One region of the Serratia fonticola genome, then DNA from elsewhere that is predicted to be linked to it. Evidence: predicted binding sites of a transcription regulator. Region 1 holds the regulator's gene; each other region holds the start of a gene.

Region 1 (3,097 bases):
CAGCCCGGAACTGCCTCTGGAGGATCTGGTGCGTGAACCGCTGTTCAACGCCTCTTTTTGCATTATCGCACGCCAGGGGCACCCACTGGCGCAGGCCACCTCGCTGGACGAGCTGCGTGAGGCCAAGTGGTTATTACCGGAAACCGATATGGGGTATTACCAGCAGTTGCGCGCGGTGTTAGGCACCTTCTATCAGCAATTGAGTCGTTCGCCCATTCGCTCGGACTCGGTGACCTGTGGCTTGAATATGGTGTTGGAGGCGGATTATTTGACTATCGTGGCGCGGGCGATGAGTGCACCGTTCCATTTGCAGCATCGGCTGGTGGCATTGCCTATCGACACGCTGCCGCAGGCTCAATACTGCGTGCTGTATTCACAGAAATCGCCGCTAACCGTGACGGCACGGCGATTTCTTGATTTATTGCGTGCCCACTGCCTGCGCTACCCTTGGTAGGATCAGGCCACTTCGCGGATTTCGAAGCTGTGGGTGATGCTGGCGGCTTTACCCAACATCAAGGAGACGGAGCAGTATTTCTCGGCGGAAAGATCCACCGCGCGCTCTACAATCTTATCGGTCAGCCCTTTGCCGGTGACAATAAAATGCAGATTGATATGGGTAAACAGACGTGGCGCTTCTTCACGACGCTCGGAGGTCAGTTTTACCTCGCAGTCACGCACATCGTTACGCCCTTTTTGCAGGATCGACACCACATCGATGGCGCTACAGCCGCCGACGGACATCAACACCATTTCCATCGGGCTTGGCGCTTTATCGCCCGCGTTGCCATCCATCAAAACCTGGTGGCCGGACGCAGACTCACCCAGGAATGTCAGTCCTTCTACCCACTTAACTCTTGCCTGCATGTTACACACTCCGGTTAATTTCTTAAAAACAGGGTACGCTTTCGCATACATTCTGGCAACGTAACCTGATGCTAATCATGCTGAAGCGAGACAACACAAGACACCCGCCTCACTCTGTGCTACAAACAGAGCCGCAATAACTCTTTCCAGGTCACCGATTTCAGGGATACGTCCAAGGAAAGGCCCCTATATTGGTTTGTTAACAGAATGTAGCTTGCAGCTCTCCCTGCAAGTTAATATGCTAGAGCACAAGCGTATTTCTATAACACGCCTCAAAACCTGTTGATAGCCACAATTAAAACACCGGGCTATAAGCACGTTTTACAGGGAACTCTGACCCCTGTGATACAAGGCAGCGATAACAACAGAGGATAACAGCGAATGGTTCTCGGCAAACCGCAAACAGACCCGACTCTCGAATGGTTCCTGTCTCATTGCCATATCCACAAATATCCATCGAAGAGTACGCTGATTCACCAAGGTGAAAAGGCCGAAACGCTTTACTACATCGTCAAAGGCTCCGTTGCGGTGCTGATTAAAGATGAAGAAGGCAAAGAGATGATCCTGTCCTACCTTAACCAGGGGGATTTCATCGGCGAGCTTGGATTATTTGAAGAAGGCCAGGAGCGTAGCGCCTGGGTACGGGCCAAAACTGCCTGTGAAGTGGCTGAAATTTCCTACAAGAAATTCCGCCAACTGATCCAGGTTAACCCGGATATCCTGATGCGCCTGTCCGCACAGATGGCTAACCGCCTGCAAGTCACCTCAGAGAAAGTGGGTAACCTCGCCTTCCTTGACGTTACCGGCCGCATTGCACAGACCTTGCTGAACCTGGCAAAACAACCTGATGCCATGACTCACCCAGACGGTATGCAGATCAAAATCACCCGCCAGGAAATTGGCCAAATCGTCGGTTGCTCACGTGAAACCGTCGGTCGTATTTTGAAAATGCTCGAAGATCAAAACCTGATCTCCGCGCACGGCAAAACCATTGTCGTGTACGGTACGCGTTAATCCCCAGGGAAACGGTGCAGCAATGCGCCGTTTCTTTACCTACTGAATAGCCAACCATGTGGCGCCGCCTGATCTACCACCCGGAAGTCAACTACGCACTGCGGCAAACGCTGGTGTTGTGCCTGCCGGTGGCGTTTGGTTTGTTGATTGGCAACCTGCAACTCGGCATGCTGTTCTCGTTGGTGCCCGCCTGCTGCAACATTGCCGGGCTGGATACGCCACACAAACGCTTTTTCAAACGCCTGGTTGTAGGCGGCTCCCTGTTCGCACTCAGCAGCCTTCTGCTGCAACAAGCCCTACTGTGGGATCTACCACTACCCTTGCTGATGCTGGGAATGGCGCTGTTGCTCGGCGTCAGCGGAGAAATCAGCCCGCTGCATGCACGCCTGCTGCCAGCCGCACTGGTTGCCGCCATCTTTTCCCTCAGCATGGTAGGTACCGTGCCAATCTGGCACGCCCCTTTACTGTATATCGTCGGCACCGCCTGGTACGGGCTGTTTACCTGGGCCTGGTTCAAGCTGTGGAAAGAGCAGCCGATGCGCGAATCCCTAAGCCAGTTGTATATGCAGCTGGCCGACTATTTTGAAGCCAAATACTCATTACTGACGCAGCATACCGATCCAGAAACTGCCCTGCCGCCGCTGTTGCAACGCCAGCAGAAAGTAATGGATCTGATCAGTCTGCTATACCAACAGCTGAATTTCCTGCCCCATGCCAATAACCTGGAGCAAAAGCGCCTGCAACGTACGTTTCAGGTGGCGCTCGATTTGCAGGAGCACATCACCGTCAGCCTGCATCTGCCGGAAGAAGTGCAAAAACTGGTGGAGCAAAGCCAGGCCGAAGCGATTATCCGCCGCAACGCCCAGGTGATCGCCACGCGCCTGCGGGTGGTGGCCGACGATATTCTCTATCATCGGCACTCTGCGCGTTTCAGTATGAAGAATGAGCTGGCGGCGCTGGAAAAAGTAGCCTCACAGCACGCCGATAACCCGGTTGGCCAGTTCTGCTATTACCACTTCAGCCGCATCGCGCGCCTGCTGCGTACCCAGCACCCACTGTACCGCCGCAATCTGATGGCCAACCAGTCACGGTTGCCGTTTTGGCCTGCGGTGGTGAGCTATCTGTCGTTTAAATCCAACGCCCTGCGCAACGCCGCCAGGCTGGGGGTCATTCTTGCGGCAGGCAGCAGCCTGGGCATGCTGTTCAACCTGCCAAAACC
Region 2 (3,097 bases), 1.8 Mb from region 1:
CGCCGCCGTGCCGATGATCGCCATCCCAACCACCGCAGGCACCGCGGCAGAAGTGACAATCAACTACGTCATTACCGATGTGCAAAACCGCCGTAAGTTTGTCTGTTATGACCCGCACGATATTCCAATTGTGGCGATTATCGATGCTGAGATGATGGCCAGCATGCCTGCGAGCCTGAAGGCGGCGACCGGCGTGGATGCGCTCACGCATGCTATTGAAGGCTACATCACTAAAGGTGCATGGGAACTTACCGACATGCTGCACCTGAAGGCTATCGAAATTATTGGCCGTTCGCTGCGTGCTTCTGTGCAGGGCAATGCCGAAGGAGCCGAGGGCATGGCGCTGGGGCAATATATTGCCGGGATGGGATTCTCCAACGTCGGGCTGGGCTTGGTACACGGTATGGCACATCCGTTGGGGGCGTTCTACGGCACGCCGCACGGGGTCGCCAATGCGGTGCTGCTGCCACATCTGATGGCATACAACGCCGAGTTCACCGGTGAGAAGTACCGCGATATTGCCGTTGCGTTAGGTAACAAGCAGGCGGCAACCTTGCCTATTGCTCAGGCCCGGCAGGCTGCGATTGATGCTGTCGCTCAACTGAATCAGGACGTCAACATCCCGGCCAGGCTGCGTGACGTTGGGATGAAAGAAGATGATATCGATGCGTTGGCGGCTGCCGCCTTGGCTGATGTCTGCACCGGTGGCAACCCACGTGACACCAACCTCGAAGAGATCAAGGCGCTGTATCGCCAGATTTACTAAGCGAGCACCTGTGAGCCGTGGCCGGTGGTAACACTGGTCACGGAATTATCGGCTATTTAAAGCTGGAGAACAGGCGGTTATATGAGTTGCCGACGTGCAGGGCGATCGCTTCCCGGGTTTGCTCGATATTGCGGGCAATGATGGCATCGCAAATTTTCAGATGCTCGGCGGAAGAGTCGATGATTGAGTCATTCTTCATCTTGTCGGAGCGCAGCATGCGTAGCCGATCATAAATAAAAGACAGCGTTTTGGTCACAATGGCGTTATGGCAATCCGACAACAGTTGCTCATGCAGTTCATTATCGGCCTCCACCAGCAGCGTTTGGTTTTTATCGCTAAACCCGGCTTCGATTTTATCCCTGATCGCCGCGTAGAGCTGCGGGTTCTGATTATCCCATGACAGGTTCAACACCATGATCTCAATGTCTTTGCGGATCTGGAAAATATCGCGGATCTCACTGAGCGTGATGGGTTTGATCATTTTGGTTTTGTTTTTAGACGGTTCGATCCAGCCTTCGGTCATTAAACGAAAGATAGCCTCCCTCAGCGGCGTGCGGCTGACGCTCAGTTCCTGACATAATTCATTTTCAGATACGGCCCCCACCAATTCATTGGCGATGATCTTGGCCTTAAGCTGATGATAAGTCTTTTCACTGATGTTCATAGGTTGGGTTCAACGATGGCAACTATCGTAATTAATTCCCTACAAAGTATCCGCTTGGCTCCATGAAATCAATGGGTAACAGCGGGGCTGAACATTGACATCGACTCCACGCAGTTTCTTCGCCCTGTGCGTGGTTGAGGGGTTGACTTCTGTACCTGACATCGGCTCCGTACAACTCCCTCTCCCTGTGGGAGAGGGTTGGGGTGAGGGGTTACTACTGTTGAAAAAAACAGCACCACAAAAACGTGATCTAGGTCGCATTCTGGTTACGGGTTAGTTAAAATGGCGCCACTGCCAGCCCCTATTCCGGAACACCTTACAATGGATGAAATCAGCACTTCCCGCTCGACCGCCTGGATGCGCGTGGTCGTCTTGGCCATTTCGGCATTTATCTTTAATACCACCGAATTTATCCCAGTCGGGTTATTGAGTGATATTGCCCAAAGCTTTGGGATGCAAACCGAGCAGGTGGGGCTGATCATCACGATTTATGCCTGGATCGTTGCCACGATGTCGCTGGTCTGTATGTTGCTGACCAGCAAGATTGAGCGGCGCAAGCTGCTGATCGGGGTATTTATCCTGTTTATTGCCAGCCATGTGCTCACCGCGGTGGCCTGGAACTTTACCACCTTGGTGATCTCGCGTGCCGGTGTGGCGCTGGCGCACTCGGTGTTCTGGTCGATCACCGCGTCATTGGCCATTCGTGTCGCGCCAGCAGGCAAGAAGGCGCAAGCGCTTAGCATGCTGGCGGGGGGAACCGCGCTGGCGATGGTGCTGGGCTTACCGTTAGGGCGAGTGGTGGGGCAGCTACTCGGTTGGCGTATGACGTTTATTGGCATTGCCGTGTGCGCCACCTTGGCGCTGGTGATGCTGTGGCGCTTGCTGCCGGTGCTGAAAAGCGAGCATTCCGGTTCCCTGGCCAGCGTTCCCCTGCTGTTCAAACGCCCGGAGCTGGTCAGCCTGTATATGTTGACCATCATTGTGGTGACGGCGCACTTTACTGCCTACAGCTACATCGAGCCCTTTATCCAGACCGTGGCCGGGTTATCCGCTAACTTTACCACCTTGATGCTGTTACTGTTTGGTGCTGCGGGCATTGTCGGCAGCCTGCTATTCAGCCGCTACAGCGAACGTTTCCCGTCGGGTTTCTTTATGGGGGCAATTGGTCTGCTGGCCCTCAGCCTGTTATTGCTGTTGCCTGCCTCCGGTAATGAAACGACCTTGACGTTGCTGTGTGTGATCTGGGGCATGGCCATCATGGCGATTGGCCTTTCTATGCAGGCGAAGGTGCTCAGTCTGGCACCGGATGCGACCGATGTCTCGATGGCGATATTCTCCGGTTTGTATAACTTTGGGATCGGCGGCGGGGCGTTGCTGGGCAACCAGGTCAGCCTGCATCTGGGAATGCCAAACATTGGCTTCGTCGGCGCGCCGTTGGCACTGATCGCCCTCGGCTGGTGTGTATTGAGTTTCTACCGCAGCGAACGCTTGCAGCACCATCGGGCTTAATCCACGTTCCCTTGATTGCCGCGCCCGGTAATCAAGGGTCTCCTAAGACCTATCCTCTCTTTAGCTCCCATCTTGCCGCCATGTTTTGCTACCCGATACGCAAAATATCAACGCTCATGTTTCATCTTCATCGAAATGCTGGGATCGGCCCCCAGCTT
Region 3 (3,097 bases), 380 kb from region 1:
GTGCATCACCAGGATGCGGTCACTCATGCCCAGCACCTCCGGCATTTCCGAAGACACCAGAATGATGCTCAGCCCTTCCTGCTTGAACTGGTTGATTAACTGGTAGATCTCTTTTTTGGCCCCGACGTCGACGCCGCGGGTCGGTTCGTCGAGGATCAGCACCTTTGGCCGGGTCATCAAGCCACGGGCAATCGCCACTTTTTGCTGGTTGCCGCCGGAAAGCAGGCCAATCGGTTGCTCCATCGACGGCGTTTTAATATTGAACAGGCGGATAAAATCGCTGACGGCGATCTGCTCGTCGGCATGTTTCAGTCCACCACCTGCACGGCTGAAGTAGCGCAGCGCGGTCAGCGACATGTTTTCCTTCACCGACATCCCCAGCACCAGACCATCACGTTTACGGTCTTCGGAGATATAGACGATACCGTTGGCCAGACCGTCCTGAGGAGTACGAGTGACCACTTCATGGCCATCCAGGTTCACGGTGCCGCTTTTACGTGGCGCCGCACCGTACAGGATCTTCATCAGCTCGGTACGCCCAGCCCCCATCAGGCCAGCCACACCCAAAATCTCACCACGGTATAAAGTAAAGCTGACGTCATGCACGCCAGGGCCGGAAACGTGGCTCACCTGCAGGCGTTTTTCACCACGCGGCAGGTTCAGGCGTGGATACTGCTCTTCCAGCTTGCGGCCCACCATCATTTCGATCAGCGAATCTTCATTCAGTTCGGCAACCGGCCGCTCAGCAATAAATTGCCCGTCACGGAATACGGTCACATCGTCGCAGATTTCGAAGATCTCTTTCAGGCGGTGGGAGATATAAACAATGCCGCGGCCTTCGGCTTTCAGCTCGTTGATCACTTTAAACAGCGAGGCGGTTTCGGTATCGGTCAGGGCATCGGTCGGCTCATCCATGATGATCACTTTGGATTCAAAGCTCAGCACCTTGGCGATTTCCACCATTTGCTGATCGCCAATCGACAATTCCCCCACCAGCCGGTGGCTGCTGTAACGCAGGTTCAAACGCGCCAGCAGTTTGTCCGCTTCGGCATACATGCGTTTCCAGTCGATGCGGCCAAAGCGGTTAACGAACTCGCGGCCAAGAAAGATGTTCTCGGCAATGGTCAGCTGCGGGATCAGGTTCAGTTCCTGGTGGATGATGCCGATACCCGCTTCCTGCGAATCCTTCGGCCCGTTGAAGGCCACCTCTTTGCCGAGGAAATATTGGCTGCCCGCATCTTTGTTGTAGATACCGGTCAGCACTTTCATCATGGTGGACTTGCCGGCACCGTTTTCCCCCACCAGCGCCATCACCCTGCCGGGATAAACGCTCAGGGCGGCGCCAGAAAGCGCCTTCACGCCGGGAAAGGCCTTATCGATCCCTTTCAGTTGCAGTAAAGGTTGCATAGGCGCCTCAGAAAGTTACGCCGGAGCACAGGATCACGTTCGCGTAGGGCGAACATTCTCCGCTGCGGATCACGGCCCGGCTGTGTTCGGTTTGCGCTTTAAACGCACTGTGGCTGATATAGCTGATGCTGATGGTATTGCCCTGGTGTTGGCCAAGCTGCGTCAGTTGGGCCAGCAACGCTTCATGGAGCGACGGGTTATGCTTGACGATCTCTTCCGCCAAGATGGCGCTCTCTACCTGCATTTCCTGCGTCACAACACCGACAACCTGCAAGAACGTCGGCACCCCTTGGGTCAGCGCCAGATCGATACGCGGCGTCACGGCCGGGATCGGCAAGCCCGCATCGCAAATCGCGATTTGATCGGTGTGGCCGAGACGAGAGACCACCGCAGAAACATCAGAATTCAGTAGTACGCCTTTTTTCATGAGTAAACTCCAGCAGCGAAACGTTTCGCTATTGAGTCAGTGTAGAAAATCAGCAGGGGAAGACAACCCTGTAATAGCGGAAATGTGATCGTCATCGAAACGTTTCGCTCACGTTCGACAAAGCGTAGCTAAAAAAGAAGGGCCCAGCAAATGCTGAGCCCCTGATTTAGATTTCGACCTGGGTTCCCAGTTCGATGACCCGGTTAGGCGGGATCTCAAACTGGTCGGCAGCCCGCAGCGCATTGCGGCTCAGGGCGATAAACAGCTTGCCGCGCAGGAACAGATACCACGGCCGTTTGGTGAGGATCAGCGATTCATGGGACATAAAGAACGACGTCTCCATCATCCGGCATGGCAGCCCTTCCAACCCACAGCGGTGGAAGACTTCCTCAACGTTCGGCGTTTCACGCCAGCCATAGCTGGCCACTACCCGCCAGAAGGTCGGCGACAGTTGTTCAATCGTCACCCGCCGGACGTTATGCACATAAGGGGCATCTTCGGTACGCAAGGTCAGCAGCACCACTCGCTCATGCAACACTTTGTTGTGCTTGAGGTTATGCAGCAGGGCAAACGGGATCACGTTAATGGCGCGGGACATAAACACTGCAGTGCCTGGCACGCGAACCGGCGGTGATTTTTCCAGTGAGGCAATCAGCGCTTCAAGGGAGTTGCCGTGCTCATGCATCCGGCGCAGCAGGCGGAAGCGTTCGCTCTTCCAGGTGATCATGATCAGGAACATCACCAGGGCCAACGTCAGCGGCAACCAACCACCAGAGAACAGCTTCAGGGCGTTAGCCGAGAACATCGGCACATCGATAATCAGCAGGATCGCCAGAATGCCCCCCACCAGGAAGCGATTCCAATGCCAGTTCTTGATGGCAACGGAGGTGATCAGGATGCTGGTCAATACCATGGTGCCAGTCACCGCGATGCCATAGGCTGCGGCCAGGTTGCTGGAGTGTTCGAAGCCCACAATCACCAACACCACGGCGATATACAGGGTCCAGTTGATCACCGGGATATAGATCTGGCCGGACTCCATTTCCGAGGTATGAATGATACGCATCGGTGACAGATAGCCCAGACGAACGGCCTGGCGGGTCAACGAGAAGACGCCGGAAATGACCGCCTGCGAGGCGATCACCGTGGCCAGCGTGGCCAATATCAGCAGCGGGATCAGCGCCCAGTCGGGGGCCAACAGGAAGAACGGGTTCTTGATCGCCTCCGGATTTTTCAGCAGCAATGCCCCTTGGCCGAAGTAGT
Region 4 (3,097 bases), 790 kb from region 1:
GGACGCCGCAGGGCGGCCCACTGTCGCCGTTGTTATCGAATGTGCTACTGGACGACTTCGATAAGGAACTGGAGAAACGTGGCCTGAAGTTCGTGCGTTACGCAGATGACTGCAATATCTACGTGAAAAGCGAACGGGCAGGCCGCCGTGTGATGGAGGGGCTGACACATTGGCTGAGCCGAAAACTGAAACTGAAGGTGAACGCGAAGAAGAGCGCGGTAGCGCAGCCGGAAACGCGTAAGTTCCTGGGTTACAGCTTCAGAAGGGGCAGAAAGGTCAGGTGCGTGGTGTCGCCGGACGCAGTGAAACGGTTCAAAGTGCGGGTAAGGGAACTGACGGGGCGCAACACAGGGAGAAGTCTTGAGCAGCTAATCCAGCCATTAAAGCGGTATCTGATGGGATGGAAAAGTTACTACGGGATGAACGAGTGGCCGTCGATAATGCGAGAGCTGAACGGATGGATAAGACGCAGGCTGCGAAGTGTACTCTGGAAACAGTGGAAAACAGGCAGCAAGCGTTATAAAGAGCTGCGGCGGCGGGATGTAAGGAAAGACCTGGCGGCGCGGACGGTGGGAAGCAGCCATAAACAGTGGCGGATAAGTAATAGCCCGGCGCTGAGCATAGCCCTTCCCAACCAGCTGTTCATCAAACTGGGCCTGCCAGAACTGTAAGCAGGCGGCGATAAACATAACCGAACCGCCGTATACGGACCCGTATGTACGGTGGTGTGGGAGGAGGCTGATCGTGAGGTCAGCCCCTATCCCGATCGTGCCCGTCATAATTCTTGTCTTAAAATATCTTTTCTCAAAATCGACGAATTTGGTGACATATGTCACATTCCGTTAATAACCTCCGTTAAGCTTCTGCCTAAATCTTTCCCAATGGCATTTTCCACCAGAAAGCACCGACATCGCTGAGCCTTGTGCTAACGGGTAGGCAATCGTTTGTATTGCCGGGCGCGTTATTTTTGTTATGTTGGAGGGACGTGCTGTTGATTTTGGGTTGCTGCCAGTGTGGTGGCAATTTGAAAGCTATCCCCGTCGTGTGGTTTAAAGGATGGCGGGTATAAAGGGGAAAACAGCCGCTTCTGAAGTCTGATTATAGGGTCGGGTAAATGGCAAAAGTATCATTGGAGAAAGACAGGATTAAGTTCCTGTTGGTAGAAGGGGTTCATCAGAGCACCGTAGATAACCTGCGTGCTGCCGGATATAGCAACATCGAATATCACAAAGGTGCGTTAGACACCGAAGCGCTGAAAGCATCGATCCGTGATGCACACTTCGTAGGTATCCGATCGCGCACGCATCTGTCCGAGGAAGTCTTCGCGGCCGCAGAGAAGCTGGTCGCGGTGGGCTGTTTCTGTATCGGCACCAACCAGGTTGATTTGAAAGCGGCGACCAAACGCGGCATTCCGGTGTTTAACGCGCCTTTCTCCAATACTCGATCCGTGGCCGAAATGGTGCTGGGTGAGCTGCTGTTGATGCTGCGTGGGATCCCAACGGCCAACGCCAAGGCACACCGTGGCCAGTGGCAGAAACTGGCCGTAGGCTCGTATGAAGCACGGGGCAAGAAACTGGGGATCATCGGCTACGGCCATATCGGGACTCAGCTCGGCATCCTGGCGGAAGGCCTGGGGATGAAGGTGTTCTTCTACGACATCGAGAACAAGCTGCCGCTGGGTAATGCCCAACAGGTGCGCCATCTGTCCGATCTGCTCAATATGAGCGACGTGGTCACGCTGCACGTGCCGGAAACGCTGTCGACCAAGAACATGATCGGCACCGAAGAGCTGGCGCTGATGAAGCCAGGTGCGATCCTGATCAACGCCTCACGCGGCACCGTGGTGGATATCCCGGCACTGTGTAACGCCTTGGCGAGCGACCATCTGGCCGGTGCGGCAATCGACGTGTTCCCGGAAGAGCCGGCAACCAACAGCGATCCGTTCAATTCTCCACTGTGCGAGTTCGATAACGTGCTGTTGACGCCGCATATCGGCGGTTCAACCCAGGAAGCGCAGGAGAACATCGGTGATGAGGTGGCTGGCAAGCTGGCGAAGTATTCCGATAACGGCTCAACGCTGTCTGCGGTCAACTTCCCAGAGGTGTCGCTGCCAGCTCATGGCCCGAACGCCAGCCGTTTGCTGCATATTCATGAAAACCGCCCAGGTATCCTGACGCAGATTAACCAGATCTTCGCCGAAGAAGGGGTGAACATCGCGGCCCAGTATCTGCAGACCAGCTCGGAAATCGGCTACGTGGTTATCGATATCGAAGCGGAAACCGAACGTGCGGATGCCGCGTTGCAACGTATGAAAGCGATCGAAGGGACTATCCGCGCCCGCCTGTTGCTCTAACTGGCCATACAACGGGCGCAGCATGCGGCGCCCCTACGACGAACCATCTGAGGCCGGAGCAATCCGGCCTTTTGCTATGTGGAGAGCGGCCAGGCCCAGCTTTGTGACGGGGTAATAATTTCTGGCAGAGGGATATCCCATTGCTCCACCGGCAAGGCGCTAACCCGTTGGCAATCGTGCGCAATCCCCATCGGATAGGGGCCTGCGTGCTGCCAGTTTTGTAAGGTGCGATCGTAAAACCCGCCGCCCATCCCCAGACGTTGCCCTGCCGAATCGAAGGCGACCAGCGGTGTCAATACCACATCCAACAGCGACACCGGCAAGACGTGGCGGACATCGAGCGCTGGCTCAAGAATGTTGAAGCGGTTGCTAACCAGTGATGTTTGCGCGGTGTAATGCAGGAACAGCAAGTTACCGGGGCTGAACGGATGCAAAACCGGCAGATAAACCTGTTTACCCAGTTGCCACAGCTGCTCGATCAGCGGGCCAGTATCTAGTTCACCATCAAAAGAGAGAAATGCCGCGATGTACCTGGCTGCCTGAATGCGTGGATGCTGCGCAATATTGCTGGCCATTTGCTGGGCGAAATCATGCTGTTGAGCGGGCGTTAAGGCACGGCGTCGTTGACGTATTTCGTTACGGATGAGTTGGCGTTGCTGAGCGAACTGAGGTTGCAAAGACATAGTGTTAGATTCGCCAGTAGTGGTGAGTTAACACACTGAAAACGCAGGTGAAGGGATCTCC

Evidence for each region. The regulator CRP, encoded in region 1, controls carbon source genes, mostly activating them, when cyclic AMP is high. The targets are predictions, from matches to a motif close to ATGTGANNNNNNTCACAT.
Region 2: a site for CRP is predicted at 1,674-1,691, ahead of WN53_RS24665 (sugar transporter). Genes of this name have one in related genera too.
Region 3: a site for CRP is predicted at 1,917-1,934, ahead of rbsD (D-ribose pyranase). Genes of this name have one in related genera too.
Region 4: a site for CRP is predicted at 821-838, ahead of serA (phosphoglycerate dehydrogenase). Genes of this name have one in related genera too.

Annotation. Positions count from the first base shown of each region.
Region 1 covers NZ_CP011254.1:1,355,309-1,358,405, forward strand. Annotated here, with positions in the region: gene WN53_RS06040 (LysR substrate-binding domain-containing protein) at 1-454, shown strand, start outside; gene WN53_RS06045 (OsmC family protein) at 457-864, opposite strand; gene crp (cAMP-activated global transcriptional regulator CRP) at 1,246-1,878, shown strand; gene WN53_RS06055 (YccS/YhfK family putative transporter) at 1,935-3,097, shown strand, end outside.
Region 2 covers NZ_CP011254.1:5,541,337-5,544,433, reverse strand. Annotated here, with positions in the region: gene fucO (lactaldehyde reductase) at 1-766, shown strand, start outside; gene WN53_RS24670 (GntR family transcriptional regulator) at 819-1,430, opposite strand; gene WN53_RS24665 (sugar transporter) at 1,752-2,939, shown strand.
Region 3 covers NZ_CP011254.1:1,737,059-1,740,155, forward strand. Annotated here, with positions in the region: gene rbsA (ribose ABC transporter ATP-binding protein RbsA) at 1-1,407, opposite strand, end outside; gene rbsD (D-ribose pyranase) at 1,415-1,834, opposite strand; gene kup (low affinity potassium transporter Kup) at 2,001-3,097, opposite strand, start outside.
Region 4 covers NZ_CP011254.1:567,532-570,628, reverse strand. Annotated here, with positions in the region: gene ltrA (group II intron reverse transcriptase/maturase) at 1-671, shown strand, start outside; gene serA (phosphoglycerate dehydrogenase) at 1,115-2,353, shown strand; gene WN53_RS02415 (5-formyltetrahydrofolate cyclo-ligase) at 2,428-3,036, opposite strand; RNA gene ssrS (6S RNA) at 3,089-3,097, opposite strand, start outside.